One region of the Geobacillus uzenensis genome, then DNA from elsewhere that is predicted to be linked to it. Evidence: riboswitches for the same ligand, from Rfam matches in the RefSeq annotation. Region 1 holds a riboswitch; each other region holds the start of a gene.
The links. A riboswitch is a leader RNA that binds a small molecule or an ion and turns the genes downstream of it on or off. The one in region 1 is predicted to bind S-adenosylmethionine.
Positions count from the first base shown of each region.

Region 2: it holds a riboswitch for S-adenosylmethionine, as region 1 does, so the genes downstream of both, B9L21_RS09615 (hypothetical protein) here and metK (methionine adenosyltransferase) in region 1, are expected to answer to the same signal.
Region 3: it holds a riboswitch for S-adenosylmethionine, as region 1 does, so the genes downstream of both, B9L21_RS00995 (methionine ABC transporter ATP-binding protein) here and metK (methionine adenosyltransferase) in region 1, are expected to answer to the same signal.
Region 4: it holds a riboswitch for S-adenosylmethionine, as region 1 does, so the genes downstream of both, B9L21_RS12265 (bifunctional homocysteine S-methyltransferase/methylenetetrahydrofolate reductase) here and metK (methionine adenosyltransferase) in region 1, are expected to answer to the same signal.

Region 1 covers NZ_NEWL01000002.1:49,468-57,371, forward strand. The annotation lists gene B9L21_RS01785 (hypothetical protein) at 1-83, shown strand, start outside; gene pckA (phosphoenolpyruvate carboxykinase (ATP)) at 277-1,863, opposite strand; SAM riboswitch class I at 2,049-2,163, shown strand; gene metK (methionine adenosyltransferase) at 2,285-3,499, shown strand; gene B9L21_RS01800 (gamma carbonic anhydrase family protein) at 3,687-4,217, opposite strand; gene B9L21_RS01805 (tetraprenyl-beta-curcumene synthase family protein) at 4,390-5,472, shown strand; gene B9L21_RS01810 (tRNA (mnm(5)s(2)U34)-methyltransferase) at 5,485-6,096, opposite strand; gene B9L21_RS01815 (TIGR01212 family radical SAM protein) at 6,093-7,052, opposite strand; gene B9L21_RS01820 (YtzC family protein) at 7,210-7,473, shown strand; gene B9L21_RS01825 (hypothetical protein) at 7,562-7,726, shown strand; gene B9L21_RS01830 (MDR family MFS transporter) at 7,858-7,904, shown strand, end outside.
Region 2 covers NZ_NEWL01000006.1:434,243-442,146, reverse strand. The annotation lists gene B9L21_RS09630 (MIP/aquaporin family protein) at 121-945, shown strand; gene glpK (glycerol kinase GlpK) at 1,011-2,504, shown strand; SAM riboswitch class I at 2,858-2,962, shown strand; gene B9L21_RS09615 (hypothetical protein) at 3,034-3,369, shown strand; gene B9L21_RS09610 (VOC family protein) at 3,386-3,769, shown strand; gene B9L21_RS09605 (PaaI family thioesterase) at 4,095-4,577, shown strand; gene B9L21_RS09600 (RNA-guided endonuclease InsQ/TnpB family protein) at 4,811-5,266, shown strand; gene B9L21_RS09595 (PaaI family thioesterase) at 5,505-5,921, shown strand; gene hutG (formimidoylglutamase) at 6,084-7,064, shown strand; gene B9L21_RS09585 (helix-turn-helix domain-containing protein) at 7,111-7,904, shown strand, end outside.
Region 3 covers NZ_NEWL01000001.1:215,272-223,175, forward strand. The annotation lists gene B9L21_RS00955 (acetyl-CoA C-acetyltransferase) at 1-166, shown strand, start outside; gene B9L21_RS00960 (acyl-CoA dehydrogenase family protein) at 242-2,026, shown strand; gene B9L21_RS00965 (arsenate reductase family protein) at 2,160-2,537, shown strand; gene gcvH (glycine cleavage system protein GcvH) at 2,631-3,014, shown strand; gene B9L21_RS00975 (YusG family protein) at 3,090-3,326, shown strand; gene B9L21_RS00980 (toprim domain-containing protein) at 3,421-3,780, shown strand; gene B9L21_RS00985 (thioredoxin family protein) at 3,777-4,091, shown strand; gene B9L21_RS00990 (sterol-binding protein) at 4,244-4,591, shown strand; SAM riboswitch class I at 4,665-4,774, shown strand; gene B9L21_RS00995 (methionine ABC transporter ATP-binding protein) at 4,865-5,893, shown strand; gene B9L21_RS01000 (methionine ABC transporter permease) at 5,883-6,551, shown strand; gene B9L21_RS01005 (MetQ/NlpA family ABC transporter substrate-binding protein) at 6,567-7,418, shown strand; gene B9L21_RS01010 (hypothetical protein) at 7,593-7,778, opposite strand.
Region 4 covers NZ_NEWL01000007.1:78,623-86,526, reverse strand. The annotation lists gene B9L21_RS12265 (bifunctional homocysteine S-methyltransferase/methylenetetrahydrofolate reductase) at 1-1,713, opposite strand, end outside; SAM riboswitch class I at 1,783-1,885, opposite strand; gene B9L21_RS12260 (ABC transporter ATP-binding protein) at 2,167-3,225, shown strand; gene B9L21_RS12255 (ABC transporter permease) at 3,222-4,031, shown strand; gene B9L21_RS12250 (ABC transporter permease) at 4,028-4,831, shown strand; gene B9L21_RS12245 (ABC transporter substrate-binding protein) at 4,832-5,905, shown strand; gene B9L21_RS12235 (hypothetical protein) at 6,340-6,657, shown strand; gene B9L21_RS12230 (DUF1572 domain-containing protein) at 6,782-7,285, opposite strand; gene B9L21_RS12225 (ABC transporter permease) at 7,646-7,904, opposite strand, start outside.

The DNA of each region.
Region 1 (7,904 bases):
AGGGAGTAAAAACTTTAGAAATCATGCGCAAGTTCATTAATCATCCATCTTTTGATGACATTACGTATTCCTTACAGAACTAATGGCCATTGCGACAAATGAAAACACAGAAGCCCATTGCGTTTGATCGAGTCCGGTTGTTTTGAGGTTGTTTGAGGCGAATGAAACGGATCGACGTACAGAAATGCTTAAGGATTCAGTGTCGGAGTCCAAAGCAAAGGAAAGAAATAAAAAACAGCCGGACAGGGAACGGTTCCCTGTCCGGCTGGGTTCTTGTTAAACGAGCGGTCCGCCGAGTTTTTCGATGGACGGATCGATGTGGGCGAATTTTTGGAAGTTGGCGCGGAATTTTTCCGCCAGCTCTTTCGCCTTTTGTTCGTACGCTTGTTTGTCGGCCCATGTGTTTTGCGGGCGCAAGACGTCGTCCGGCACGCCGGGGACGTGCGCCGGGATGGCGAGGCCGAAGATCGGGTCTTGCACGGTTTCGACGTTGTCAAGCTCTCCTTCGACGGCGGCTTGCACCATCGCGCGGGTGTAGGCGAGCTTCATGCGGCTGCCGACGCCGTACGGCCCTCCTGTCCAACCGGTGTTGACCAAAAAGACGCGGACGTTGTGCTCAGCGATTTTTTGTCCGAGCATTTCCGCGTACTCGACGGCCGGGCGCGGCAAAAACGGCGCGCCAAAGCACGTCGAGAACGTCGCTTCCGGTTCGGTGACGCCGCGTTCCGTGCCGGCGAGTTTGCTTGTGTAGCCGCTTAAGAAATGGTACATCGCCTGTTCGCGCGTCAGTTTGCTGATCGGCGGCAGGACGCCGAACGCATCGGCCGTCAGGAACACGATCGTGGACGGGTGGCCGGCGACGCTTGGGTCGACGATGTTTTTGATCGCTTGAAGCGGGTAGGCGGCGCGCGTGTTTTCCGTCAGCGTGCCGTCATCGTAATCCGGCACTCGCGTCGCGTCGTTGAGAATGACATTTTCGAGCACGGCGCCAAAGCCGATGGCGTCAAAAATTTGCGGCTCTTTCTCGCGCGATAAGTTGATGCATTTCGCATAGCAGCCGCCTTCGATATTGAAAATGCCGCGGCTCGACCAGCCGTGTTCGTCATCGCCGATCAAGCGGCGGTTCGGGTCGGTCGAGAGCGTCGTTTTCCCGGTTCCCGACAAGCCGAAGAAGAGGGCGACGTCGCCTTCCTGGCCGACGTTGGCCGAGCAGTGCATCGGCAGGATGCCTTGTTCCGGCAGCAAATAGTTCATCACCGAGAAGATCGATTTTTTCATTTCACCGGCGTATTCCGTCCCGCCGATTAGGACAACGCGGCGTTCAAAGGAAATGATGATGAACGCTTCCGAGCGCGTGCCGTCCACAGCCGGGTCCGCCTTAAAGTTCGGCGCGCAAATGACGGTAAATTGCGGCTCATGTGCGGCGAGCTCTTCAGCGCTCGGCCGGATGAACAGCTGATGGACGAACAAGTTGTGCCAAGCGAATTCGTTGACGACTTGAATCGGCAGCCGGGATTTCGGATCGGCGCCGGCAAAGCCTTTAAAGACGAACAGTTCCTCTTTCCTCATTAAATAATCGAGCACTTTATCATACAGTTTTTCAAATGTTTCCGGCGCCATCGGCTGGTTGACCGTTCCCCAATCAACGGTCTGTTTCGTCGACGGTTCTTCCACGATATATTTGTCTTTCGGCGACCGTCCGGTATATTTGCCGGTCGTGACGGCGACGGCTCCGGTGTGCGTCAGCCGTCCTTCGTGTCGTTGCAGCACTTTTTCGACGAGCTCAGCGACGGACAATTGGTGATGTACGTACGGTTTTTGCAGCAGCAAAGAAAGCTTATTTGTCATGTTTGCGATCCCCATGTTCACAACCTGCCTTCTTTTTGTAATCACTCTTGAAAATAGTATAACACATTTTTATTAATAGTCCATACTAATTGTGTAGGTTTTTTTGAACTTATTTTGCCTATTTTTCAGATAATAAAAAATTCATTTCTGCGGTTGACTTTGCTTATTCCATTGCGATAAGATAAGTCATTGAACGGATACTCTTATCCCGAGCCGGTGGAGGGACAGGCCCGATGAAACCCAGCAACCGTCACAATTTTACATATGTGAAATGGTGCTAACCTGTGGCAAGGCGTGGTCCTTGAACGATAAGAGTGAAAGGAAGCAATCCGATTGCAATGACCTTTCCTCACCGTGACAGGAAAGGTTTTTTTATATTGCGAAGGGAAACGAGTTCCGTATCGCCACATTACGTCAAGAGGAGGAAATGAGCCGAATGTCAGCCAAACGCCGCTTGTTTACTTCAGAATCTGTAACCGAAGGACATCCGGATAAAATTTGTGACCAAATTTCCGATGCCATTTTGGATGCCATTTTGGAAAAAGATCCGAACGCCCGCGTCGCTTGTGAAACGAGCGTGACAACAGGTCTCGTGCTTGTCAGCGGGGAAATTACGACGTCGACGTACGTCGATATTCCGCGCATCGTCCGCGATACGGTTCGCGAGATCGGCTATACGCGCGCAAAATACGGATTTGACGCCGATACGTGCGCCGTGCTGACGTCGATTGACGAGCAGTCGCCGGATATCGCGATGGGGGTTGACCGGGCGCTCGAGGCGCGCGAAGGTCAGATGACCGACGAGGAAATTGAAGCGATCGGTGCCGGCGACCAAGGGCTTATGTTTGGGTTTGCCTGCAATGAAACAGAAGAGTTGATGCCGCTCCCGATTTCGCTTGCCCACCGTTTAGCGCGCCGTTTGGCCGAAGTGCGCAAAACGGACGTGTTGCCGTATTTGCGTCCGGACGGCAAAACGCAAGTGACGATCGAATACGATGAAAACGGCAAACCGGTGCGCGTCGACACGATTGTCATTTCGACGCAGCATCATCCGGAAATTGAGCAAGATCAAATCGAACGCGATATGAAAGAACACGTCATCAAACCGGTGGTTCCAGCGGAGTTGTTGGATGAGAACACGAACTATTTCATCAACCCGACCGGCCGGTTCGTCATCGGCGGTCCGCAAGGGGACGCTGGGCTGACAGGGCGGAAAATCATCGTTGACACGTACGGCGGTTACGCCCGCCATGGCGGCGGTGCGTTCTCGGGCAAAGACCCGACGAAAGTTGACCGCTCGGCAGCATATGCGGCCCGTTATGTGGCGAAAAACATTGTCGCGGCCGGGCTTGCTGATAAGTGCGAAGTGCAGCTCGCCTACGCCATCGGTGTCGCCCGTCCGGTTTCGATTTCGATCGATACGTTCGGCACCGGCAACGTGTCGGAAGACATTTTGATTGAAGTCGTGCGCAACAACTTCGACCTTCGTCCGGCCGGCATCATCAAAATGCTTGACCTGCGCCGTCCGATTTACAAACAAACGGCGGCTTACGGCCATTTCGGACGCACGGACGTCGATTTGCCGTGGGAACGCACCGATAAAGCGGCTGTGCTGAAAGAGCAAGCGTTGGCGTTAGCGAACGGACAATAACGAAAAAAGAGGGGGTGATCGGCAATCGCCGGCCGTCCCCTCTTTTTCTTTTTGGCTTGCTTTCGCATTGGTTGGTCAGGCGAGCATGACGGCATGGCAACGACTGCGTGATTGACGTGTTTCTCGGCTGTTGGTTCGTCATCGGCCGCCAAGGGCGATGGGAAACGCCCGACATTCCAGCCGCTCGTTACGGCTCGATGGGCCGCTGCTGCCGGAGCGCTTTGTAATATTGCCCTTTTTCCACGTATTCGCGGCGGATGCGTTCCATTTCACGGAAATCGTCTTCGGTCAGCTCGCGGACGACTTTCGCCGGCCGGCCGAGGGCGAGCACGTTCGGCGGGATTTTTTTGCCGGGCGGCACTAAGCTGCCGGCGCCGATAAACGCGCCTTCGCCGATTTCCGCGCCATCGAGGATGATCGATCCCATGCCGATCAAGGCGTTTTTGCGAACGATGGCGCTATGCAAAATGACTTGATGGCCGACGGTCACGCCGTCTTCAATGATGAGCGGATTGTTTGGACTTTGATGCAAAATTGAGTTATCTTGAATATTGACCCGGTTGCCGATGATTGTCGGCGCCACGTCGCCGCGGATGACGGTGTGAAACCAGATGCTCGTCTCCTCGCCGATCGTGACATCGCCGGTGATCGTCACATAATCGGCGATAAAGGCGGACGGGGCAATGTGCGGCGTCTTTCCTTTGTATGGATAAATCATCGCTTTCGTTCCTTTCTTTATGCAAAATCGTCTGTCTATTTGTATTTTACAAAGTTGTCCGCCGTTCGTAAACAACAGGAAGCGGACTGCAGCCAAACCGGTTTGTCCAAGCTGCATGGATGGCAATACTAGAAGAGAAAAGAGCAAGGTTTTTGCGCCCGAGGTGAGCCCATTGAAAATTCCGACACATCCGATTGCGTTAATGAAAATGGTCTATCGCGACGTGTTTCCCATTGTCCACCGCGAGCTTGCCTATTGGCAGCGGCAGGCGGAGCAAATCCCTGACCCGGAACTGCGGCGTCAAGCGTTGGCGAGCATTGCGTCGAAAACGTTCCATTGTGAAGGCGGTGCAATTTTGGCACTTTTGGCGGGGGAACAATTAGAAGCGTGCATCCGCTTTATCGTCGCGTACCAGACGATTAGCGACTACTTAGATAACTTGTGCGACCGGAGCACCTCACTGGATCCGCTCGATTTTCGCGCCTTGCACGACTCGATGCCGGATGCTTTGACGCTCGGGGCGGAGCCGTCGAACTATTACCGCCATCGCCGCGAGCAGGAAGACGGCGGCTATTTGCCGGCGCTCGTGCGCACGTGCCAAGAGGTGCTCAAGACCGTGCGCCATTACGAAACGATCGTTCCATTTTTGCATGAACTGGCCGGATATTATTGCGATTTGCAAGTACATAAACACGTCGATACAAAAGAGCGCGTGCCGCGGCTGGAACGGTGGTTTGCCCAATACAAAGACGCCTTGCCGCCGATGGAATGGTACGAGTTTTCCGCCTGTTCCGGCTCGACGCTCGGCATTTTTTGCCTTGTGGCGTATGCGTTTGGCGAGTCGCTGCCGCCGGAGATGGCAAAACAAGTGCGCGACGGTTATTTTCCGTACATTCAAGGGCTGCACATTTTGCTTGATTATTTGATCGATCAAGAAGAAGACCGCGAAGGCGGCGATTTGAACTTTTGTTTTTACTATCCGAATGAAACGGTGCTGCTCGAACGGCTTTGCCACTTTATTGAGGAAGCGGACCGCCATGTCGGCGAACTGCCCCATGGCGAGTTTCACCGTTTGATTCACCGCGGCTTGCTTGGGCTGTATTTGTCGGATGACAAGGTGAAAAAGCAGCGCGGCTTGCGCCGGTTGGCGCGTCAGCTCGTCCGCGCCGGCGGGGCGGCGTCGCAGTTTTTCTATTGGAACGGAAAAGCGTATCGTTTTTGGCAAGAGAAACAAAAACGGCTGTCTTTCTCGTAAAGACAGCCGTTTTTATTTGGGGGCGGATCGGGGAAAAGGAGCGATCTCCGCCTGTCGCTTTTCGAGCGCAAGAATAAACGGCGGGTCGTTGCGCCGATTGAGGAATTCGTATTTTAGCACATGGACGTGTTGCTGGTCGAGCGAACGCACGTAATCAAGCAGCGCGTCGCGCTCGATTTTTCCTTCCGGGTGGCCGTGGTAAACGACAAGAACGATGACACCGCCCGGCTTCATGACGGAAAGAAGCTGTTCGACCGCCTGAATCGTCGATTCCGGTTTGGTGACGATTTGTTTATCGCCGCCCGGCAAATAGCCGAGGTTGAACACGGCGCCGGCAATGCGGCCATGAACATCACAGGGAAGCGCTGTGAGCAGTTCGCTATGGCTTTGTTGGAATAACGTGACCCGGCCGTGCAGCCCGCGTTCAGCAAGGCGGGCCGCCGCCGCCGCGATCGCTTCCGCTTGAATGTCAAAGCCAAACACATGCCCGCGATCGCCGACGCGTTCGGCAAGATAGACGGTGTCATGGCCGTTGCCGACCGTCGCGTCGATGGCAAGGTCGCCTTCAGTGACCGCGCCGGCAAGCAAAAAGCGGGCAAACGGCAAAATGTTCATCAATGTCATCGGGCCGCCACCTCTTGTTTGTATCGTTTTCCTTGATAGCTGTTGCGCCGCTCAAGCTCGGCGTCAATGGCGTTTAATACTTCCCATTTATTGGCGCTCCACATCGGCCCGATGAGCAAGTCGATCGGCCCATCGCCGGTGATGCGATGCACGACCATCTCCGGCGGCAGCACTTCAAGCTGGTCGCATACAAGGCGGACGTATTCGTCAAACGACAAAAACGTAACAAGCCCTTTTTCGTATTGTTTCACCATCGGTGTTCCTTTTAATAAATGAAGCGAATGGATTTTGATGCCTTGCACATCCATGGCGGCGACCGTTTGGGCCGTTTCCATCATCATGTCGTACGTCTCTAGCGGCAGGCCGTTAATGAGATGAACACAGACGCGGATGCCGTGCCGGCGCAATTTTTGGACGCCGTCGACAAAACAGTGGAAATCATGCGCCCGGTTGATCAGTTGCGCCGTCCGCTCATGGATCGTTTGCAAACCGAGCTCGACCCATAAATACGTCCGTTCGTTCAATTCGGCCAAATAATCGACGACTTCATCCGGCAGGCAGTCAGGGCGCGTGGCGATCGACAGACCGACGACGCCGTCAAGGCCGAGCACGGTTTCGTATTTTTCGCGCAGCACCTCGACTGGGGCGTGCGTGTTCGTGAACGCTTGAAAGTACGCCAAATAGTTGCCGTCTTTCCACTTTTGGTGCATTTTCTCCCGGATCGTATGAAATTGGGTCACTAAATCATCGGCCCGGTTGCCGGCAAAATCGCCTGACCCGGCGGCGCTGCAAAACGTGCAGCCGCCGTATGCCACCGTCCCGTCGCGGTTTGGGCAGTCAAAGCCGCCATCGAGCGCGACTTTAAACACTTTATGTCCGAACGTCTGGCGCAAATGGTAGTTCCACGTATGATACCGTTTATGGTCATTGGTATACGGAAACGGGTTTGCGTGCATGAATACCGCTTCCCTCCTTGCTTTGAAAAATGCCGTCATCCTTGCATTGTACCATGGATGGCGGCAAAAAGCGATCGCTGCCAATCATTGACGTGATACGGATGACGACAGCGGCGCATAGTAAACATGAGGGAACATTACGAAAAGGGGTGAACGCATGGCGACAAGACAATCGGTCGAAGAGTTTTTGCAGCGGTGTGAAGATGTGATCCGCTTTGCGAAAGAACAATATACCGAAGCGCAAAAGCAAGAGCATTACAACCTCACCGAATATACGAACGCCCAGCAAATGCTCGAGCAAACGGTCAACGACTTGGCGCACTTGGCGTTAAGCTGCAACGCCCAGCAGCGTGAGCAGCTGCACCGGATGCGGCTTCAGCTTGAGCAGCTGCAAAACGAAATGATCTTGCTTGACCGCTAAAGACAGCGGCAAGTGAAAGCCCCGCCATTCACACCGGCCAGAAGGAAGGCAAAGAAACGGCGGGGAAACAGAAGTGAGGAGGGACGACATGAAGCGGCGCCTGAAACAAACGAACCCGGAACAAAAAACGCGCAACGGCCGAAACAATAACGATCTTGAACTGGGCCAAGATTTCGATCCGGTCAAACTGGCGAAAAAGCAGTACGAACAAACGGGCGGACAGCCGATCCGCTCCAAACAGCGCAACGGGTGAGGTACGTTAAACAACGAGGGGGCATCCTGCTGCCCTCGTTGTTTATTATGACGTTTTTGATTGCTTTTTTCTCCTTTCCCCCCTACAATTAGTTTGGGAACCGAAAGAAATGAAGCAAAGGATGATGACCGATGCCCCGTGCGCTTTGGTGGCTGCTTGTCGGTATGGCGCTTAATGT
Region 2 (7,904 bases), on a different contig from region 1:
CCCTTGTTAGGGGGAAGTGTGTGGGTTTTTTGTTTTTCGCCCAACAGGCATCCTTCCGGAAGGTCCGCCGAAGCAGGAAATAAAAGAAGAAACCGCGAATGAAAAGGAGGAAGCGAGCAAATGTCACCATTTTTAGGAGAACTCGTCGGCACGGCGCTGCTTATCATTTTCGGAGCTGGGGTGTGCGCCGGCGTGAACTTAAAGAAATCGTATGCCGCAAATTCCGGCTGGATCGTCATTACGATGGGATGGGGGCTGGCGGTGGCGGTGGCCGCTTATGCGGTCGGAAAGTACAGCGGCGCCCATCTCAATCCGGCGCTGACGGTGGCGTTAGCGTTGAGCGGCGACTTCCCATGGGGAGATGTACCGATGTACGTCATTGCCCAAGTGCTTGGGGCGATGGCCGGTGCGACGGTTGTTTATCTTCACTATTGGCCGCATTGGAAGGAAACGGATGATCCAGCAGTGAAACTCGGTGTGTTTGCGACCGGACCGGCCGTGCCGAATCCGGCAGCCAATTTGTTGAGTGAAATCATCGGCACATTTGTGCTCGTGCTGGCCATTTTGGCCATTGGCGCCAACCGATTCGCCGATGGACTCAATCCGTTTGTTGTTGGTTTTTTGATTGTGGCGATTGGGCTGTCGCTCGGCGGTACGACCGGATATGCCATTAATCCGGCGCGAGACTTTGGGCCGCGGTTAGCTCACTTTTTGCTGCCGATTCCGGGAAAAGGGTCGTCGAACTGGTCGTATGCATGGGTGCCGATTGTCGGGCCGCTGCTTGGCGGCGCGTTAGGCAGCTTGGTGTATAAAGCGCTGTTTTTAGGCAAGGCAAGCCCGGCGCTATGGGGAGCGCTCATTGCCGCGGCGGCGGTGCTGGCTGGGGTCGGCATGGTTCATCGAAAAGAGAGGGAATCAGCTGCAGCGGAACGCCGTTCGACCTGACAGAACGTCCGGCGTTGGAGGAGGAGCTGCTAGGCAGAAAAATCGAACAAGAGAGGGGAATGTTCATGACAGACCAATACATTTTATCCATTGACCAAGGTACAACGAGCTCGCGCGCCATTTTGTTCAACCGAAATGGGGAAATTGTCCATATGGCGCAAAAAGAGTTCACTCAATATTTCCCACAGCCCGGCTGGGTCGAGCATAACGCGAACGAAATTTGGGGATCGGTGCTTGCGGTCATTGCCAGCGTCTTGTCCGAGGCGCAAGTGAAGCCGGAACAAGTGGCGGCGATCGGCATTACGAACCAGCGGGAAACGACGGTTGTCTGGGAAAAAGAGAGCGGCAACCCGATTTACAACGCCATCGTTTGGCAATCGCGGCAGACAGCTGATATTTGCGACGAGTTGAAAGCAAAAGGGTATGATCCGCTGTTTCGCGAAAAAACGGGACTGCTCATTGACGCTTATTTTTCGGGAACGAAAGTGAAATGGATTTTGGATCATGTCGAGGGGGCGCGCGAACGGGCGGAGCGCGGCGAGCTGCTGTTTGGCACGATCGACACGTGGCTCATTTGGAAGTTATCCGGCGGCCGCGCCCATGTGACCGACTACTCGAACGCATCGCGCACTTTGATGTTCAACATTCATACGCTCGAATGGGATGACGAACTGCTTGCAATTTTAAACGTGCCCAAGGCGATGCTTCCTGAGGTGCGCCCGTCCTCGGAAGTATACGCGAAAACGGTTCCGTATCATTTCTTCGGCGTGGAGGTGCCGATCGCGGGAGCCGCGGGCGACCAGCAGGCGGCTTTGTTCGGTCAGGCGTGCTTTACGGAAGGGATGGCGAAAAATACGTACGGCACCGGCTGCTTTATGTTGATGAATACGGGAGAAAAAGCGGTCCAATCGAAACACGGGCTGCTGACGACGATCGCCTGGGGCATCGATGGCAAAGTCGAATATGCGCTTGAAGGCAGCATCTTTGTCGCCGGTTCGGCCATTCAATGGCTGCGCGACGGCTTGCGGATGATCAAAACGGCGGCCGACAGCGAGACGTACGCGGAAAAAGTCGAGTCAACGGATGGGGTGTACGTCGTCCCGGCGTTCGTCGGCCTCGGCACGCCGTATTGGGACAGCGAGGTGCGCGGGGCGGTGTTCGGCCTCACGCGCGGCACGACGAAAGAGCATTTCATCCGCGCGACATTGGAATCGCTCGCTTACCAGACAAAAGACGTGCTCGCCGCCATGGAAGCGGATGCCGGCCTCCCGCTGACGACATTGCGCGTCGACGGCGGGGCGGTGAAAAACAACTTATTGATGCAGTTTCAAAGCGATTTGCTCGCTGTGCCGGTTGAGCGGCCGATCATTAACGAGACGACGGCGCTCGGAGCGGCGTATTTGGCCGGGCTGGCGGTCGGCTATTGGGACAGCCGCGAAAACATTGCCGCTCAGTGGCAGCTCGAACGCCGCTTTGAGCCGAAGATGGACGACGCTAAGCGGACCGCGCTCTATGAAGGATGGAAAAAAGCGGTGCGGGCGGCGATGGCGTTTAAATAACAAGGGAAGACGGATGCCCTTCGCTAAGGGTGTCCGTTTTTTTGTGGCTGAAACGAGAGGCGCAGTTGCCAGTTTGGCAGCGGAAATCGGTTCTAATGCAAGCCCTCACAAGCTTCGATTTATTAGCGGGCGGCACGAAAAACGAGAGAAAGCCACTATCCTATTTCCTAAAACTATGTGCTAAATGCTCAAACAAAATGAAACACAACAGCTGCGAAGAAACGAAACGGCCTGTCGTCTCGTCTATGTCTCAGCGTCAAACAGTCAACATCGCAAAGGTTGAAGTAGACAGAATAAACAAAAAAGTTGTTGCCTTTGCCCACTTATGGTAACATAAGAGGTAAATTACATACGTCTTATCAAGAGTGGGCGAGAGAACGGGCTTGATGACCCCACAGCAACCTGCCGCTGGCAAGGTGCTAACACCCGCAAAGCGATGTCGCTTTGGATGATAAGAACGGCTATCCCCTTTCGCATCATTCCGAGGCGGAAGGGGGTTTTTTATTGAAAGGGAGGTGAGGGGGAAGCAGTGGCGGAACGACTGTCGCTGCGCGCTTGCATGGCGGCGCATTTGCCGGCGGCGACGTTTGCTGTTCATGTCATGCGCTGCGTGCGGACGGAGCTCATCCGGTTCGATCGGCAGGCGGTGGTGCATATCGACCGCGGGGACGGCTATATCCACTTGTATGGGGAAGCGCAAGGAGCGATGTTTTCCATCGTGCTGACGAACGATGAGGCGGAGGAATGGAAAGCGGAAGGACCGTATGCTCTTGACCGCTATGTATGGATGGAGCTAGGAAAAAAGGACATTTTCCCACCACGAATGACCCCGTATTTGCGGGCTGTGTTTTCCATTGAATCATAGAAAGGAAGAACAACGAATGGCAGTCAAAAAATTTGAACACGTTGGCATCCAGGTGAAAGATATTGAAACATCAAAAGCATTTTATCAAAACGTCGTCGGCCTCGAGCTGCTCAGCGAGATGATCCATACAAACGGGACGATGAAACTGGCGTTTTTAGGGCTTGACGGACAGATCATCGTCGAGCTGATTGAAGGATACAATCCGAATTTGCCGACGGAAGGAAAAGTGCATCATGTTGCCTTTACAGTCGAAGGCATTGAGCAGGAGAAAGAGCGGCTCGTGTCGCTTGGCGTCCCGCTCGTTTGGGAGGACATTACGGAGCTTCCGAACGGGGCGAAATATTTGTTTTTCCTCGGCCCGGACGGGGAATGGATCGAATTTTACGAGCCGGAACGATAAGAAGAATGAAAACAGGCGGCCTGCGATTTCGGCCGCCTGTCGCCATCGATCGGGCTTTGGGCGCCAGAGCGTGGCTGGCGCCTCCTTCTATTTTCTTGCCTTGACCGCACGCCGAGCGGTGGCATAGGTCTGTCAGCTTCGCTTTGTACGGATGGCGGTCCGTGTGTGTTAGGGCTGACATTCGGGAACGATTCCCGATGGAGCAGCTTCGTTGTTCACGACGCTCATTGTGGCATGGACAGCAACTTTGGGGCGAAAAGTGCGCTTTAGGGGTCGAGGCCTTTCCGATTGGATGATATACTAGAAAAAGAGGGGAGGAGATTTCGTGGAAGAAACGATCGTTCACGCTATTCAAGACGACTATCCGGATGAATTCGCTTGGTGCTATGGCTGTGGCCGTTTGAACGAGCACGGCCACCATTTCCGCACCGGATGGCAAGGGGACAAGACGGTGACCGTATACACGCCGCGCCCCGAACATACAGCCATCCCTGGATTTGTGTATGGCGGGCTGATCGCCTCGCTCATCGACTGCCACGGCACCGGTTCAGCGGCGCTGGCGCTGCACCGGAAAAACGGCCATGAGCCGGGCAGCGGGGAAGCGCCACCGCGCTTTGTCACCGCTTCATTGCATGTTGATTTTCTCAAACCGACGCCGCACGGGGTGCCGCTTGTGGCCGTCGGCACAGTGACGGAAATTCATCCGAAAAAATGGCAAGTTGACACCGAAGTGTTCGCCAATGGCGAATTATGCGCCCGCGGGCAAGTCATCGCCGTCGTGATGCCGAAAACATTTGTCCGCCCTTAACAAACAGCAAAAAGCGCCGAAAAGCCGCTGTTTTTGTTAGCGCTTTCTTCGGCGCTTTGCCGCTGAGGGCGGTGAAGAATTGAGCGCCCCCTGCAGTTCAGCTCGCGCTGGCGGGCCAAGCCCATCATCCCCCTTGTCATTGTTGGGGTCTAGGAAGGCATGGAACAGTTAAAATAAATTTATAAAATTTCGTAAAACTCTATATACAATTTGCAAAAACTATTATACAAGTTGTGTATAGAGGTGAATACCGTTACAGAAAAACAAACAATATAAAGAAGTTGGAATTCCTTGTTCGAAAGACCTATCGAAGGCTAAAACACATCAGGCACAATTCTATTCATCAAATCACTGCATCTTTGGTGAAAACCAAGCCAGAGTATGTAGTCATGGAGAGCTTAAATACTCATGGAATGCTAAAGAACAGAAAGCTATCGAAAGCCGTCCAAGAACAAACATTCCATGAATTTAAAAGGCAAATGGAATATAAGTGTGCCTGGAATGGGATCAAGTTGATACTTGCCGATCGATTCTTCCCTTCGTCTAAAACTTGCAGCCATTGTGGGGCTGTAAAAGAGAAACTTTCTTTGTCAGAAAGAACGTTTGTATGTGATGAATGTGGAAGTAAAATAGACAGGGATGTGAACGCAAGTAGAAACTTAAAAAAATATGGTGAGTCAATAGCCTAGCACGAAAAGCGGCTATTGACATGTACCCATTCGTTAGTGGGGAATTGAAGCCTTCGGAGCGCCACATCCAACGAGAGTAGCTTTGGCGAAATCGGGTGCGATGAACAAGGAAAGAAACATAAACTTTTATAAAGTTTGATAAAGGCTTTATAAAAGTTTTATAAGTTTTCTGTAACGGAAATCGCGTCCTTCCCGCGAATAAAGTAACACGATACGAAAACAGAAAGGGTGGCACAGCATGAAATCAACCGTCAACTTGCATGACGTCATCGCCGGCCAAAGCGCGCCGCCGCCGTGCGATACAACGCTCGGCGTTCGCTTGACAGAAGCACAAAACGGCTATGCGAAAGGGGGATGGAAGGTAAGTGAATCGCTGCTCAACGGCAACGGCGTCATTATGGGGGGATTTGTCGGCGCAGCTGCGGATATTGTGATGGCGTATGCGGTGACGACCTTGCTTCATGATGATCAAATGCACGCTTCAATCAACTTACAAACGACGTTTCATCGTCCGATGGAAGCCGGGGAGGCGGAAATCGAGGCGCAAGTGGAAAAGTTCGGCCGCACAATCGCCTATGTGACCGCCATCGTGCGGCAAAACGGCAAAGAGGTGGCGAGCGCCACGTCATCTGTACTGATCATGGAAAAACGATGAAACACCGGTCATTCGTGCGAGCGGGACATAGGGGATTCCGAAAGCGGACCAAGCGGCATTTCGAGCAACCCCTCTCCCACCTCTTTCTGACCTTGCAGGAAGGAGAACGGCGAAGCGGCAGCGAAAGAAACAGGTAGCTGATCGTCGAAAGGGGATGATTCGATGTACCAACAACCCGAGAAAAGCCGCTGGACGGGGCGGGTGGACAGTGTGAGCGATGAACGGGCGTTTCGCCTCCACCAGCGCATTCGTTTGTTGGATTTGACGCAGCCGTTGGCGCCGATGGAACAAGCAGCGGCTCTCATCGGCTTTGCCTGCGACGAGGGGGTGCGCCGCAACCAAGGCCGCCAAGGGGCGAAAGAGGCGCCAGCCGCTGTGAAAGCGGCGTTGGGCCGGCTGCCATGGCATCTTCCGCAAGGAGTGTCTGTCTTTGATGCGGGCGATGTCGTTTGCGTGGATAGACGTCTCGAACAAAGCCAAGCTGAACTCGGCAAAGCTGTCTCCCGCCTGCTGCGAAGCGGTGCGGCGCCGGTGGTGATCGGCGGCGGCCATGAGACGGCGTATGGCCATTATTTGGGCGTCCGCGAAGCGTTAGGGACGGATGTCCGCCTTGGCATCATCAACATTGATGCCCATTTCGATTTGCGGCCGTATGATGACGGGCCAACATCCGGGACGATGTTTCGGCAAATTTTGGATGAGGACAAACAGGTGGGGTATTGCTGCTTAGGGATTCAGAAGCTCGGCAACACGGCGGCGCTGTTTGCGGATGCACAGCGGTATGGATGCGAGTACATGTTGGAAGAACAGCTGACTGCAGGGCCGATGGAGGCGGCTTATGAACAGATCGAACGATTTGCCTCAACGTATGACGGTGTGATGTTGACCATTTGCATGGACGCCATCAGCGCTGCCGCCGCGCCGGGGGTGAGCGCGCCGTCGCCGTTTGGGCTCGCGCCGTCGCTGGTGCGCGCGCTCATTCGCCGCATCGTTGCGCATCCGAACACGATCAGCGTTGATCTTTGCGAAGTCAATCCGCTCGTGGATGAAGGCGGAAAAACCGTGGCGCTCGCCGCTGCTTTTTGCCTAGACATCCTTCTTCATTTTCGACGTTTGCAAAGCCGCGTCGAAAACGTTCGATGAACACGTTGCACGAGTCATTCCACAAAGCAGCCGGGGCGGTGAGAAGATGAAATTGGTCATTGCCGAACGGGATGACAACGAACGGGAGGCGATCCGCTGGCTCGTGTCCGCGTATTCCTTGCCGATTGAGCAAGTATATACGGCGGCTACGGTCGAGGAGATGATGGCGCTTCTTGAGCGGGAGGCGCCGGAGCTGTTGTACGTCGAATTGGATATGATTCCGTATGAACAGTGGGGGAAAGCGACATCTTGCATCCGCTTGTTTTGCCAACGGGTGATTGCTGCAACCGCGGAGGCGACATTCGCGCGGGCGAAGCAAGCGATCGACTGGCAATGCGTCGATTTGCTTGTGAAGCCGCTTGAGCCCGCCAAATTGAAGCAAGCGTTGCGAACGGCGGCTTCATTTGCCGCCGGGGACGGGCGCTCTCGGCCGTCCGCGGGCGTTGGCGGTCATGATGGCGATTATCGCTCGCTATTTGCCGATGACTGTGTTGACGTGTCGACCCACGTATGGCTTGTGCAGGCCGAACAGCCTGCCTTCTCTTCTGAAGTGGTCCGCTTTTTAACGAACTATCCGTTTCGCCGGCGGGCGCGCGTCTTGCCGTTGACCTATATGGCGGCCTGTCTCTTTCCCGAGCTGCCGGGCGACGGGAAAGAGGAAGCGTGGAAGATGTTGCGCGATTGGGAGGAGGAACATCATGAGCCATTGGCGGTCGTCATCATGCCGCCGGATGGCCGACAAACGGTGCGTGGGCGATACCAAGCCGCTCGTCGGCTGCTCGAGACGACGTTTTTTATCGGCTACCGGCAAGTGATTGCTCCGGCGCCGGATGATGGGCG
Region 3 (7,904 bases), on a different contig from region 1:
CGTCAACGGCGGGGCGATCGCCCTTGGCCATCCGCTCGGCTGCACGGGGGCGAAGCTGACGTTGTCGCTGCTTCATGAAATGCGGCGCCGCAACGTGCAATTTGGCATTGTCACGATGTGCATCGGCGGCGGCATGGGGGCCGCGGGCGTCTTTGAACTGCTGTAATGCGAAGCCAACGGAAATGTAACCGGGCGGCCGCGCCGCCCGGGCAATCACGATATTTGGGGGAGGAAACGAACGATGGCAAAAACGGTGGACAATGCGATTCAAGGCGGCAGCTTTTTAATTGAGGACATTCCGGCAGCACGCGTATTTACGCCGGAAGATTTCACCGACGAGCATCAAATGATCGCCAAAACAACGGAAGAGTACGTCAACAACGAAGTGCTTCCGCAGCTTGAGCATCTTGAAAACCATGAGTTTGACCGTTCGGTGAAACTGCTTCGCAAGGCGGGCGAACTCGGGCTGTTGAGCGCCGACATCCCGGAAGAGTACGGCGGCTTGGGGCTTGACAAAGTAAGCTCCGCCATCATTGCGGAAAATATGGCGCCGGCCGGCGGCTTTGCCATCTCGCACGGCGCGCACGTCGGCATCGGATCGCTGCCGATCGTCTTGTTCGGCACGGAAGAACAAAAACAAAAATATTTGCCGTATTTGGCCACGGGCGAGAAAATCGCCGCCTATGCTTTGACAGAACCGGGATCGGGTTCTGACGCCCTTGGCGCGAAAACGACGGCGAAATTGAACGCTGAAGGGACGCACTACATTTTAAACGGCGAAAAACAATGGATCACCAACTCCGGCTTCGCCGATGTGTTTGTCGTCTACGCGAAAGTAGACGGCCAGCATTTCACTGCGTTCATCGTTGAACGCGACTTCCCGGGCGTCTCAACCGGTCCGGAAGAAAAGAAAATGGGGATTAAAAGCTCGTCGACACGGACGCTCATTTTGCAAGATGTGCCGGTTCCGAAAGAAAACGTGCTCGGCGAAATCGGCAAAGGCCATGTCATCGCCTTCAACATTTTGAACATCGGCCGCTACAAACTCGGACTCGGGGCGGTCGGCGGGGCGAAACGGGCGCTTGAAATCACGCTGAAATACGCCAACCAACGTCAGCAATTCAAACGGCCGATTTCGCAGTTTACGCTGACGCAAGAAAAATTTGCGACGATGGCAGCGCGCTTGTATGCAGCGGAAAGCTCCGTCTACCGCACGGTCGGCTTGTTCGACGAACGGATGGGCTTGCTCGATGCGGAAAAGGCGAAAGACGGCAGAGAAATTGCCAAGTCCATCGCCGAATACGCGATCGAATGTTCGTTGAACAAGTTTTTCGCGACGGAAGTGCTCGATTATATCGTTGATGAAGGCGTGCAAATTCATGGCGGCTACGGCTTTATGCAAGAATATGAAATCGAGCGCGCCTACCGCGATTCGCGCATTAACCGCATTTTCGAAGGGACGAACGAAATCAACCGCCTGCTCGTGCCGGGCATGTATTTGAAAAAAGCGTTAAAAGGCGAACTGCCGCTCTTCCAAAAAGCGCAGCAGCTGCAGGAAGAGCTCATGATGATGACGGCCGAAGAACCGGGCTCCGGCGTGCTTGAACAAGAGAAATATTTGGTGCGCAACGCGAAAAAGATCGCCTTGATGGTCGCCGGCCTGGCAGCGCAAAAATACGGCCAACGGATCGAGGAAGAACAAGAAGTGCTTGTCAATATCGCTGACATCGTTTCCAACATTTATGGCATGGAATCGGCGCTTTTGCGCACAGAAAAAGCGATTCAAGCGGGCGGGGAAGAGAAAAACAAACAAAAAGTGTTGTATACGCAAATTTTCTGCCAAGAGGCGTTCAATAAAATCGAAGCCGATGCAAAAGAAACGCTCGTTGCTGTCGAGCAAGGCGACACGCTCCGGATGATGCTCGCCGCTCTCCGCCGGCTGACGCGCCATACGCCGATCAACGTGATCGCGAAAAAACGCGAAGCGGCGGCCGCCCTCATTGAAGCGGAACGGTATATTGTGTGATAATAAGAAGTACCAGGGCTGTCCTGGTACTTTTTTCTGTCAGAGGCGAAGGCCGAAGTGTCGACAAAGAGGGGGAGGCGCCGATAGCGGCGGCCAAGGGTGAATCCGCGAACAGTTGTAAAGGAGGGTAGCTATGGCGCTGACGTTGTATTGGTATCCGAAATGCGGGACGTGCCGGAAGGCGAAACGGTGGCTTGATGAGCACGGGATCGAGGTGCAAACGGTGCACCTTGTCGACGAGCCGCTGACGAAAGAGGAGCTGGCCCGCTTGCATCGCCAAAGCGGACTGCCGCTTAAAAAATTTTTCAATACAAGCGGGATGAAATATCGCGAGCTCGGATTAAAGGACAAGCTTGACGGCGCATCGGAGGAGGAGATGCTCGAGTGGCTCGCCTCGGACGGGATGTTAGTGAAACGGCCGATGTTAACGGATGGCGAACGGGTCATTGTCGGATTTCGCGAGCAAGCGTATGAGTCGTTTTTCGCCGGGCGTCTGTCGGCAGAAAGATAAAAATTTTCACCAAAATGAAATGAACTCAGTGAGTTTTTGTCGAAAATCGGTTATGATGAAAAAGAATACAATTTGTCGCAATGGAGGGATTCGATGAACACGCCAAAAGAACTTCGCTATTCTAAAGAGCACGAGTGGGTGCGCGTCGAAGGGGACAAAGTGCGCATCGGCATTACCGATTTTGCCCAATCAGAGCTTGGCGACATCGTGTTTGTCGAGCTGCCGGAAGTCGGAACGGAAATTACGGCGAATGAGCCGTTCGGCAGCGTCGAGTCGGTGAAAACCGTTTCGGAACTGTATGCGCCGATCAGCGGCACGGTCGTCGAAGTGAATGAAGCGTTAAACGACAACCCGGAATATGTGAATGAATCGCCGTATGAAAAAGCGTGGATGATTGTCGTTGAACCGAACGATTTAAGCGAAGTCGACAACTTGTTGACGGCTGAACAATACGAGGCGATGGTCAACGAAGGATAAACGTTCCTGCAATCTCCGCCTCCGATTTCGGGCACTCTATACATACCGGAACTTGATTGAAAAGGGGTGCTCCCGATGGCGCTGCAACGAACGCGCATCGATATTACGGACCGGGTGACCGGCAAGCTGAACGGCCGCTCGTTGGACTTGTACGAGGAAGGGGAGCTCATCGGGCGCTTTCCGCTTCCGGCGGCCGTCCAGTTGAAAAATGGGTATACCGAACAGAACGGAAAAATCTACAAAGATGTGACCGCTACCGTTGAACCGGACCAAAAATATGTCGATTGCGACGGGGAGGCGGGATGGTGTTAAAAGGCAACGGTGGATGGCCGTTGCTTTTTTTTCAACCTTTTGCCGGCGCAGGACATACAATATGGTATCCTTTTTGAAGTTAGGTGGGTCGGACATGCGACGGGCAGAAAAAGTGATTATCGTAGAAGGTCGATCAGATAAACAAAAAGTGGCGGCCGTGCTGAACGAACCGGTCGTCATTATTTGCACGAACGGCACGATCAGTGATGCGCGCCTTGAGGAGCTGGCTGATGAGCTGGAGGGCCAGGATGTATACGTGCTTGCGGACGCCGATGAGGCAGGGGAGAAGTTGCGTCGGCAGTTTCGCCGCATGTTTCCGGAGGCGGAACATATTTATATTGACCGGGCGTACCGCGAAGTGGCTGCCGCTCCGCCTTGGCATTTAGCCCAAGTGCTGCTGCGCGCGCATTTTGACGTCCGCATCGACTCGTTAATGAGAGGAAGAGGCGAGTGAAACCGATTGAACGAATAGAGGTCCAACGGACGGTGAGTGAGCAGCCGCTTATGGCTCTTTATTTGTATACTCCGCTGTGCGGCACGTGCCAGCTGGCGAAACGGATGTTGACGGTGGTTGAAGAGCTGTTTCCGGCGCTGCCGTTTTACGAAACAGACGTGAATTATATTCCGGAGCAAGCAGCCGTTTGGAAAATTGAAAGCGTTCCTTGCTTGCTTCTTTTTGTTGGCGGAACGATGGCCGGCAAATGGTATGCGTTTCATTCCGTCCCTTACTTGTATGAGGAAATTCAAGCTCGGTTGCCGCGCTGACTACCTGCCTTTTTTTGACGCCATTTGACATATTTCTTTGGAAATGACAAAAATAGCGTTGGTTCGCCACAATGACTGTCGAGATTTTTGTAAAGGATTCCTCCCCCTCTGTATGGAAATAAAGGGAACAAAGGGAGATGGGGGGATGGTCAATGGAAGTGCGTCAGTTAGTGGGACAGTTCATGGAACGGATGCAAATGTTGCGCCATTTATTGCCGATTTTGCCGGATGAGCAATTGTGTGTGCGCTTTGAGAGTGAAGAAGGCGTCGCTTTGCTGACGATCGGCAAGGAGCCGGCTGCCGCAGCAAGCGAAAAGGACGAACGAAACACGTTAACGGTGCGCGGCTCAACGAAAGCGCTTGAGTCGTTGCTGAGCGGCGAGCTGAAGCTGCAGCAGCTCGTCCGGCTGCAGGAAGTGTACGTATCGGGAAGCTTTCGCCATATGTTGTTGCTGGAATCGCTCCTCCATTTGGCCAAGCCGTATCGTCATGTTGGGTAAAAAATTTGTTGACACTGTTCGACATCCAATGATACAATCACACTCGTAATCAATTGAATAGGCGATTGTTGCGCTCTTATCAAGAGAGGTGGAGGGATGTGCCCAATGAAGCCCGGCAACCGTCAGCGCGTCCGCTGAAAAGGTGCCAATTCACACAAAGCGGCCTGCTTTGGGAGATAAGAGACGGAATGGTAGATAATACCTTTCTGTTCTCTGCGGGCAGAAAGGTTTTCTTTTGCGCTCCGCCGCCTTGAGAGGAAGGAAGGTGAAACGATGATTACACTTGAACAAGTGACGAAAATTTATCATGCGGCGAATGGATCGGTGACAGCTGTCGACAACGTGTCGCTCGACATTCGTGAAGGGGAAATTTTCGGCATTATCGGTTACAGCGGTGCGGGGAAAAGTTCGCTCATCCGGCTGTTAAACGGGCTCGAAAAGCCGACGAGCGGCCAGGTGATCGTCGCCGGCCGCGATATGGCGCGCATTAAAGGACGGGAGCTGCGCAAGGCGCGCCAAGAAATCGGGATGATTTTTCAGCACTTCAACTTGCTTTGGTCGCGGACGGTGCGGGAAAATATCGCCTTTCCGCTTGAGATTGCCGGCGTTCCGAAAGACGAGCGGCAAAAGCGGGTCGATGAGCTCATCGAGCTTGTCGGGCTTGCCGGGCGGGAAGATGCGTATCCGTCGCAGCTAAGCGGCGGGCAAAAACAGCGGGTCGGCATTGCCCGTGCGCTCGCCAACAACCCGAAAGTATTGCTTTGCGATGAGGCGACATCGGCATTGGATCCGCAAACGACGGACGCGATTTTGGATTTGCTTGTCGATATTAACAAGCGGCTCGGACTGACGATCGTGCTGATTACGCACGAGATGCACGTCATCCGTAAAATTTGCGACCGCGTGGCAGTGATGGAGAGCGGCAAAATCGTCGAGCAAGGCGAAGTGCTGCACGTCTTCCGCAACCCGCAGCAGCCGATTACGAAACGGTTCGTCAAGCAGTTGGTCGAACCAGAGGAAACGGAAGAAGCGGTTTCCCATTTGTTTGGCCAATACCCGAACGGGGCGATCGCGCAGTTGACGTTTGTCGGCGAGGCGGCCGGCCAGCCGCTCATCACGCAAGTCGTGCGGCAGTTTGCCGTGGACATGAACATTTTGCAAGGGAAAATTTCACAAACCCATCAAGGCGCCTACGGCGTGCTGTTTGTGCACATCGACGGCGCGGCGGATGAAATCGCCCGGGCGCTTGACTATATTCGCAGCCAGCAAGTGGCGGTGGAGGTGATTCACGATGCTCGCTAACCTCCTGCCGAACGTGCAATGGGAGACGATGTGGGCGGCGACGGTTGAGACGTTGTACATGACCGGAATGGCGGTCGCGGCGACGTTCGTCTTCGGGGTCGTTCTCGGACTGCTTTTATTTTTAACGGCAAAGGGAAACCTATGGGAGAACCGGTTGGCCAATATGGTCATTGCTGCGTTTGTGAATATTTTCCGTTCTATTCCGTTCATTATTTTAATTATTTTGCTTATTCCATTTACCAAATGGCTCGTCGGGACGATGCTCGGAGCCAACGCGGCGCTGCCGGCGCTCATCATTGGCGCGGCTCCGTTTTACGCCCGCATGGTCGAGATCGCTCTCCGCGAAATTGACAAAGGGGTCATTGAAGCGGCGAAGGCGATGGGCGCCTCGACGTGGACGATCATTTGGAAAGTGCTGCTGCCTGAATCGCTCCCGGCGCTTGTCTCCGGGATTACCGTCACCGCTGTGTCGCTTGTCGGCTATACGGCGATGGCCGGCGTTGTCGGCGCCGGCGGGCTTGGGAACTTGGCGTATTTGGAAGGGTTCCAGCGCAGCCATAACGATGTGACGTTTGTCGCGACCGTTTTGGTGCTCATCATCGTCTTTGTCATTCAGTGGATCGGTGACTTTGTCACTTCGAAAATTGATAAACGATAAAGGAGGAAGAAACAAATGAAAAAATGGCTTGGCGCTCTGTTGGCCGCCCTCTTGGTGTTTGCGTTAGCAGCGTGCGGCGGCAACAACAATGATGAAAACGCCGCTGGCGAGGACAAAGGCGGCGGATTGGTCAAACTGAAAGTCGGCGCGTCGAACGTGCCGCATGCGGAAATTTTGGAACAAGCGAAGCCAATGTTGAAAGAAAAAGGCATCGATTTGGAAATTATCACGTTCCAAGACTACATTTTGCCAAACAAAGTGTTGGCGGACAAAGAAATTGACGCTAACTACTTCCAACACATTCCGTATTTAGAATCGCAAATGAAAGAGCATGGCTATGATTTCGTCAACGCTGGCGGCATCCATATCGAGCCGATCGGCTTGTACTCGAAAAAATATAAAAGCATCGAAGAGCTGCCGGATGGCGCAACGATCATTATGAGCAACTCGGTCGCCGACCATGGCCGCATTTTGTCGATGCTTCAAGAAAAAGGGCTCATTAAGCTGAAAGAAGGCGTTGACAAAACGAAAGCGACGGTCAACGACATCGTGGAAAACCCGAAACACTTAACGTTTAAAGCGGATGTCGACGCTGGATTGCTGCCGCAAATTTATCAAAACGGCGAAGGCGATGCCGTGTTGATCAACGCCAACTACGCGCTTGACGCCGGCTTGGATCCGGCGAAGGACCCGATCGCCGTCGAATCGCCGAAAGACAACCCGTATGTCAACATTGTGGCGGTGCGCAAAGGCGATGAAAACCGGAAAGAAATCAAAACGTTGGTGGAAGTGCTGCAGTCGAAAGAAATTCAAGACTTCATTAAGGAAAAATATAAAGGCGCCGTCATTCCGGCCGCTGGACAATAAGGCCGGCTGGAAAGACGCAAAATACAGCGGCTTTGATACGCAAGCCATAAGCAAAGAGGGTGTCCCGAAAGAACCGGGACACCCTCTTTCTTCACTATATATACGCACTGACTGCTTCTGCCGCACTATATGTTATGCCTATCTTGAAGGAAGACGACCTTTTGGGTCCGCCCCTTATTTTTTCAGCAGCCGCTCCAAGACGGCGGCAAGAAGCACGATGATGAGGCCGTTTTGGATCGCGATGACCGCTGCGGCGCTTAGCAGCCCGTCTCCTGATTCATTCAAGGCGTTGGCGATGGCGATCCATAGCAGAACGGAGCCGATGACGGTCAAAAGAAACAATGTCACCCATTTCCCCAACGAGTTCTCCCCTTTTCTTCCTTCTTTTTTATCTTAATTAGGCGAGAAGACTCCCACTTCAACGAAGCGAAGCGGAGTAAGTGGGAGATGAATCGCCTTAACTATATTTTGTTGAAAATAGGATAG
Region 4 (7,904 bases), on a different contig from region 1:
AATGAGCGATTTGGCGATGGCAATTCCTTCGCGCGCCGCTTCTACTGGGTCGCTGCCGCAGGCGGCCATGCGGGCGCGAATCTCGTCCGACAGGGTGATCCCCGGCACTTCATGGTGCAAAAACTCGGCGTTGCGCGCGCTTACCAGCGGCATAATGCCAATGTAGATCGGCGTGGCGAGATGTTTCGTTGCTTCATATATTTGCAAGATTTTTTCTTCCGAGTAAACCGGTTGGGTCAAGAAATAGTGAGCGCCGCATTGAATTTTTTTCTCCATTCGCTCGACCGCTTTATCCAAATGGCGGACGTTCGGATTGAAGGCCGCACCGATCGAGAAGTTCGTTTTTTGCCCGAGCGGTTTGCCCGAGTACGATAATCCCTCGTTGAATTGGCTGATCAAGCGGATGAGATCGAATGACGACACATCATACACGGACGTCGCTCCCGGGAAATCGCCGATTTTCGACGGGTCGCCGGTAATGGCGAGCACGTCGGTGATGCCGAGCGTATGCAACCCCATCAAATGCGACTGCAGGCCGATCAAGTTGCGGTCGCGGCACGTAATATGCACGAGCGGGCGGACGCCGAGCCGCTCTTTCACGATCGTGGCGACGGCGGCGTTGCTGATGCGCGGCGTGGCAAGTGAGTTGTCAGCTAACGTCAGCGCGTCGATGCCGGCGTCATGGAGCGCTTTCGCCCCAGCGAGAAACTTGTCAATGCCGAGTTGCTTCGGCGGATCGAGTTCGACAATGACCGAGCGGCGCGTGCGGGCGAGCTCGGGAAGCGGAGTCGGCGCGGGCCGATCGGCTTGCACCGATACAGATGCCGTGCGCCGCTTCACCGTTTTTTCCGTCACCGGCGTCCGGTCGGCGAGCGCCTTTGCCATTGCCTCAATATGTTTCGGCGTCGTGCCGCAGCACCCGCCGATCAAGCGCACCCCTTGATCGCGGAACGCTTTGGCCGCCTCTTCAAAATATTCCGCGTTCGTTTCATAGACAAGCCGGCCGTCGCGGTAATCCGGGAGGCTCGCGTTCGGATACGCCGACAAAAATGCGCGATTGGGCAGGGGCACTTCCTCAAGCGACTGAATCATATAGTGCGGACCAAGCCGGCAGTTGAGCCCGACAACATCGGCCCCGAGCGCCTCCAGGCGGCTAAGGGCGTCCGCGAGCGGCGTGCCGTCTTGCAAAACGCCGACTTCATGGAGCGACACATGGGCGATAATCGGCAAGTCCGTCTCTTTGCGCGCGATGGCAAGCACCGTCTCCAACTCTTCCAAATCGTAATACGTCTCCAGCAGCACACCATCAACCCCTTCGGCAAGCAGCACAAACAGCTGCTCGCGAAACGTCCGCTTCACTTCGTCAAGCGGTACGACGCTTTTGTTCAATGTGCGCAGCCCTCCGATCGTTCCGAGCACGTACGCCCCCCCATTGGCTGCTTGCTTCGCCAGTCTTACAGCGGCGCGATTGATCGCCGGCACCTCGTCTTGCAAGCCGTAGCGCGCGAGTTTCACATAGTTGGCGCCGTATGTATTCGTCTGAATGACATCGGCGCCCGCCGCGATATACGCTTCATGAATATGAATGATTTCGTCTGGATTCGATAGATTCAATTCTTCAAAACAACGGTCGACGCCATGCGAATATAACAGCGTCCCCATCGCTCCGTCGGCGATGAGAATGCGTTGTTTCAACTCATCGAGCAGCCCCACGTTTGATTCCCCCATTTCGTTGTAGTAAAAGAAAAAAGCCTTCTAAGAAGAAGACTTTTCATTCGCTTCTTCTTATCTTCCAGGCTGTTGCCTGTCTGGATTTAGCACCTTGGCCGCGGGCCAGGTTGCTGAGGGTTCACCGGGCCAGTCCCTCCCCCTCTCTTGATAAGAATGTCCGTATGCGGTTGTTTATTTCGTCTTGACTATTACTATATAATTTAATGTATTTTTTGAAATTATTCAATACGGTGAAGCAAGGAAATTTGAAAAAACGATCAATGAGACAGCGGCTTTCCGCATTGCGGGCAAAATTGGAAGCTGTTCTGCGGAATAGTCAGCCGCTTTTTGTTTTTTAGTCGCCGACATGGCGGAAAGCATATTTTTCCGTTGCACTTTCTACTCTCCTATGTTCTAATTAGGAATAGTGAACATCAAGAAGATGGGGGGCTGAAAGTGAACGGAGAAATCATCCGCTTCGAGCGAGTGACGAAGGAATACGACGGCGCAGCCGTACTGGATGATGTCAGTTTTGCGATGGAGCGCGGGAAGTTTTATACGCTGCTTGGACCATCGGGTTGTGGGAAGACAACGATTTTGCGGCTGATTGCCGGGTTTATCGAGCCGACGGAAGGAACGATTTATTTCCACGGAAAGCCGATTCAAAACGTCCCGCCGAACAAACGGCAAGTCAACACTGTTTTTCAAGACTATGCATTGTTCCCTCATCTCGATGTGTTTGAAAACGTTGCGTTTGGTTTGCGCGTGAAAAAGATGAAAGAAACCGACATTCGCGAGAAAGTGAGGGAAGCGCTTCGGTTTGTCAACTTAGACGGCTATGAGCGCCGCCGCATTCAAGAAATGTCAGGCGGCCAGCGTCAGCGCGTCGCCATTGCCCGGGCGATTGTCAATGAACCTGAGGTGCTGCTCTTGGATGAACCGCTGTCAGCCTTGGATTTGAAACTGCGCACGGAAATGCAGTATGAACTTCGTGAATTGCAGCGCCGATTGGGCATTACGTTTATTTTTGTCACGCATGATCAAGAAGAAGCGCTGGCGATGTCCGATTACATTTTTGTTCTGAATAAAGGGAAAATTCAGCAGTTTGGGACGCCGAAAGACATTTACGACGAGCCTGTCAATCGATTCGTCGCCGATTTCATTGGCGAATCGAACATTTTGTCAGGGCGCATGATCGACGATTTCCTCGTCGAATTTGCCGGCAAACAGTTTGCGTGTGTTGACCGCGGCTTCGCGCCAAACGAACCGGTCGATGTCGTCATCCGCCCGGAAGATTTGGAGCTCGCGGCGCCGGAAGACGGGCAGATCGTCATCCGCGTCGATTCGCTCTTATTCCGCGGTGTCCATTATGAAATTTGCGGCTATGACGAAAACGGCAACGAATGGCTTGTCCATTCGACGAAAAAGGCCGAAGTCGGGGAAACGGTCGGCCTTCGTTTTGAACCGGAAGCGATTCACGTCATGCGACTCGAAAAGGAGGATGAGGACGCATGACGGAACGGGCGTGGCGGAACTGGTATTTAATCCCTTATGGCATTTGGCTTGTGCTGTTTGTCGTGGCCCCGATTGTCTTTTTGGTGTATGAATCGTTTTTGGATCTTGACGGCCATTGGACGTTGTCCAACTACAAATCCGTGTGGACGCCCATTTATTTGAAAATGATGGCGTATTCGTTTTGGTATGCGTTTTTAATCACGCTTGTGTCGCTGCTCATCGGCTATCCGACCGCCTATTGGCTGACGAAGACGCGGCACAAGCAGCTATGGCTGTTGTTGCTTATTTTGCCGATGTGGGTGAATTTGCTGCTGAAGGTGTATGCGTTTTTAGGGCTGTTCGGCACGTACGGGCTGGCCAACGCTTTGTTGAAAGCGCTGGGCGTCGGGCCGCGGCAGCTGTTGTTCACCGATTTCAGTTTTGTCTTTGTGTCGGTGTACATTTTTATTCCGTTTATGGTGCTGCCGATTTTCAACGCGCTGGAGGAGCTGCCGCCATCGCTTGTCGATGCCGCCCGCGATTTGGGCGCTTCGGCTTGGACGACGTTCCGCCGCGTCGTCTTTCCGCTCACGCTTGGCGGAGTGAAGGCCGGCTGCCAAGCGGTATTCATCCCGGCGCTGTCGCTGTTTATGATTACACGCCTTGTCGCTGGCAACCGCGTCATTACGCTCGGCACCGCCATTGAGCAGCATTTTCTTGTCACCCAAAACTGGGGGATGGGGGCGACGATCGCTGTTGTGTTAATGATCGCCATGGCGGTCATCGTCATCCTGACAGGAAGCGGAAGAAAAGAGGGAAGCCGATGAAACGGATGCAGGCGTGGGGACGTGTGTACTTGTTAGTCGTGTTTGCCGTGATGTATATGCCGATTGTGTATTTGATGTATTATTCTTTCAACAGCGGCGGGGCGATGCACGATTTTCAATCGTTCACGCTCAAGTGGTACCGCGACGTGCTGTCCGACGACCGCTTGCTCATCATCGTTTTGAATACAATCGTCGTTGCGCTGCTGTCGGCGGCGGTTGCGACGATACTTGGGGTCATCGGAGCGCTCGCCGTTTACTATGTCAAGCGGCAGCGAACGAAAAACGCTCTTCTCGCCCTCAACAACGTGCTGATCGTCAGCCCCGATGTCATCATCGGCGCTTCGTTTTTGCTGCTGTTTACAATCGCTGGCATCAAGCTCGGCTTTACGTCCGTGCTGTTGTCTCATATCGCGTTCAGCGTGCCGATTGTCGTGTTGATGGTGCTGCCGAAACTGGAAGAAATGAGCCCGACGCTGATTGATGCGGCTAGAGATTTAGGAGCCAGTCATTGGCAAGTGCTGTCCGGTGTGGTGCTGCCGTTTTTGGCTCCGAGCATATGGGCGGGCTTTTTCATGGCGCTCACGTATTCGCTCGATGACTTTGCCGTGACCTTTTTTGTCACGGGAAATGGGTTCTCGACGCTGTCCGTGGAAATTTATTCGCGGGCGCGCCAAGGCATTTCCTTGTCGATCAACGCATTGTCGACGCTTCTGTTTTTATTTACCATGTTGCTCGTTATCGGCTATTACGTGCTTAGCCAAAAAGGCGGCCGCTTGTACGGGATAGGGGGGCGAAAGTAGGTGAGACGGCTTGTCCAAGGATTTGCGGCCGTGTTTATCGCCGCGTTCGTCCTGATGTTTGTCACTCATCGGCTGAACGAAGCGGAAGGGTACGGCGGAGGCAAAACGGTGACGGTCTACAACTGGGGCGATTACATTGACCCCGCGCTCATTCGCGAATTTGAAAAAGAGACAGGGTGGAAAGTGATTTACCAAACGTTTGATTCCAATGAGGCGATGATGGCGAAAATCGCCCAAGGCGGGGCAACGTTTGACGTCGCCGTTCCATCCGATTACGCCATCAGCAAAATGATCGAAGAAAAGCTGCTTCTGCCGCTTGATTACCGAAAGCTTCCCAATTTGCAATATATCGAGCCGCGGTTTCTCAACTTGCCGTTTGATCCGCACAACCGGTATTCCGTGCCGTATTTTTGGGGGACGGTCGGCATCGTCTACAACCGCGAGATGCTTGGCGGCAAGACCATCACAAGCTGGAACGACTTATGGGATCCAAGCTTGCGCAATCAAATTTTGCTTGTCGACGGGGCGCGCGAAGTGATGGGGATGGCGTTAAACAGCCTCGGCTATTCGCTCAATGATACGAACAAAGCCCACTTGCAAGAAGCCAAGCGGAAGCTCGATCGGCTCATGCCGAACGTGAAGGCGATTGTCGGCGATGAAATCAAGCTGCTGCTTGCCAATGAAGAAGCAGCCATCGGCGTCGTCTGGTCGGGCGATGCGGCCGAAATCATCGCGGAAAACGACAAGCTCGACTATGTCGTGCCGAAAGAAGGCTCCAACTTATGGTTTGACAACATGGTCATTCCGAAAACAGCGAAAAACATCGAAGGAGCGCACGCGTTCATCAACTTTATGCTCGACCCAAAACACGCGGCGCAAAACGCCGAGTATGTCGGCTATTCGACGCCGAATAAAAAGGCGCTTGCCTATTTGCCAAAAGACATCGCGGGCGATCGGCGCTTTTACCCCGATTTGGATTCAGCTGGGCATCTCGAAGTGTACGAAAACTTAGGGAAACACATGCTCGCCTACTACAACGAACTGTTTTTGCAGTTTAAGATGCAGCAAAAGTAACCATATAGATGCAACGAAATCGTTTCACATATCCTTGACGGAAAAAGTGGCTTATCCATTTTTGACTGTCGAAGGCAAGCCACAGGCTTGCCTCCGTCACGCTTTAGCGTGACGGAAGACCGAACAACGACTCGCTTCACAGACCCATTCATGGGTCTGGAAGCGGCGTTGTTCGGTCACTCGACAGTCGGATGCAATGACCGGTAAAAACGAAAAGTGTTAAAGCTTTACATTGCATCTATACAATCAGAGCAGGCGCCGCCCTCTGCAATAGGGAGATGGGCGCCTGCTTGGCGTTTGCGTAAAGGGTTGCGCCGCTTCCCTAGCGCGCGGGAACGAAGAAGCCCATGGGCGGCTTCACATACAAGAAGGGATCGGACGCAGGGAAGAAGAATAGGAAGACATGATATGATGAAAAAGAGGAGGTGGGAACGTTGCCCAATCATTTGCCTATGGAGGAAAATGTGATGGATATGCTCATCGGCGGCTTTTCGGTTGTGATGTTGATCGCGGTTGCGACAATCGTTTTTCTTTGGCGAAGGAATCGAGAGGGGCGGGCGTTTCTGTGGATATTGGCCCATTTCTTGTTGCTGTCTCTGGCTGTTTCATTTGCGCTGAAGGCGATTTCCTTTGATCTTACCCATGTGCAGGCATCCGAAGAAATCTCCCTCCTTCTTGGCAAGGCGGGGTTGGCATGGGGAGTGGGGATGGTTTGTTTGTTGGTCGGTATTGTGAAACTTTCCAGACGATGACTGCGATCCCGATAGGTATGATTGGGAAGGAACAACAAACAACAAAAAGAAGCCATCCACCTTTATCGGCTGACGGTTCCGAGGGGCGGATGGCGTTTGCATGATCATTCGAATAAGGAGTTGCCTATGTTGTTTTTCGATTTCTTGGTATGGTCAATGTTTTCCAGTTGTTTGCGTTCAGCTGTTTCGCGATATAGACGATTTGCCCGATATGATACGAATAATGGTACATTTGCCGCTCAATGGCTTCGATGACGGAATGGGGTTCGCCGCGGATCGTGACCGTCCGCAACAAATCCGTTTCTTGCAGTTCGTTCAGCGTCTGAAAGAAAGCAGACCACCCCTTTTCCCAGCAAGCCATGACTTCTTTGCGCGTATGGAAGTCGTTGATAAACTCATCATCGCGGTTTCGGTCCGGTTTTTCCCCATCCGACGACAAAAAGTCTGTCCAGCGCGACACCATATTTCCGCTCATATGTTTGACAATGATGGCGATGCTGTTGGCCTCCTCATGAAAGCAATGGAACAGCTGTTCCTCCGAACATTGGTCCATAGCCCGTTCGGCGGTCTTTTTCATGTCAACAAAGCGTGCGCGCACCACTCGCAAATATTCTTGGCCGATGTTCATTCACACACCTCCGTCAAAGAAATGCCATCTCTTTTATTCGCCGTCGATGCTGTGATTTCTTTCTATGTGACGGCAAAAAGCAAAAAAAGCAACGCCTTGGGCGGACATGACTATGGGTCATGTTTTCGAAGCAGGCGAGTGAATAATCAGATCATAGCGGCACTCTTCGTTGCCTGTGTTCATAAATTGATGTTCGCAGGCGGCGTTGTAATAAAGAGAGTCCCCTTCGTGCAAGACGTCCGTGTTATGAAACCTCCTTTGCTTTCCTTGATTGTCGAAGATGCATTCGGCATGGTCGCGAAAACATCCTCTCGATTTTCGCCGAAAGGGTGCGAAATGTGAGGGATAACGTCCGCTCTTTTATACGTAGCTTCCGATTTTTCCGTTTTTTCTCGCCCAATGCCATTGTTGCTTCAAGACCAATGAGCCCATGGCCAGCCATAATAGCGAGATGCCGAGAGCAGGAAAGAATACGGGCCATCCTTCATTCACTCCTTGCACGGCCCAAGAAAGGGGAGAAAAGTAGTTGAGAATATGAAAGGCTGTCGGCAATAAATTTGAAGATAGAAAAAAACCTGAGAAGATTAATAAATAATAAAGCAGCACCTCGGTAACGGCT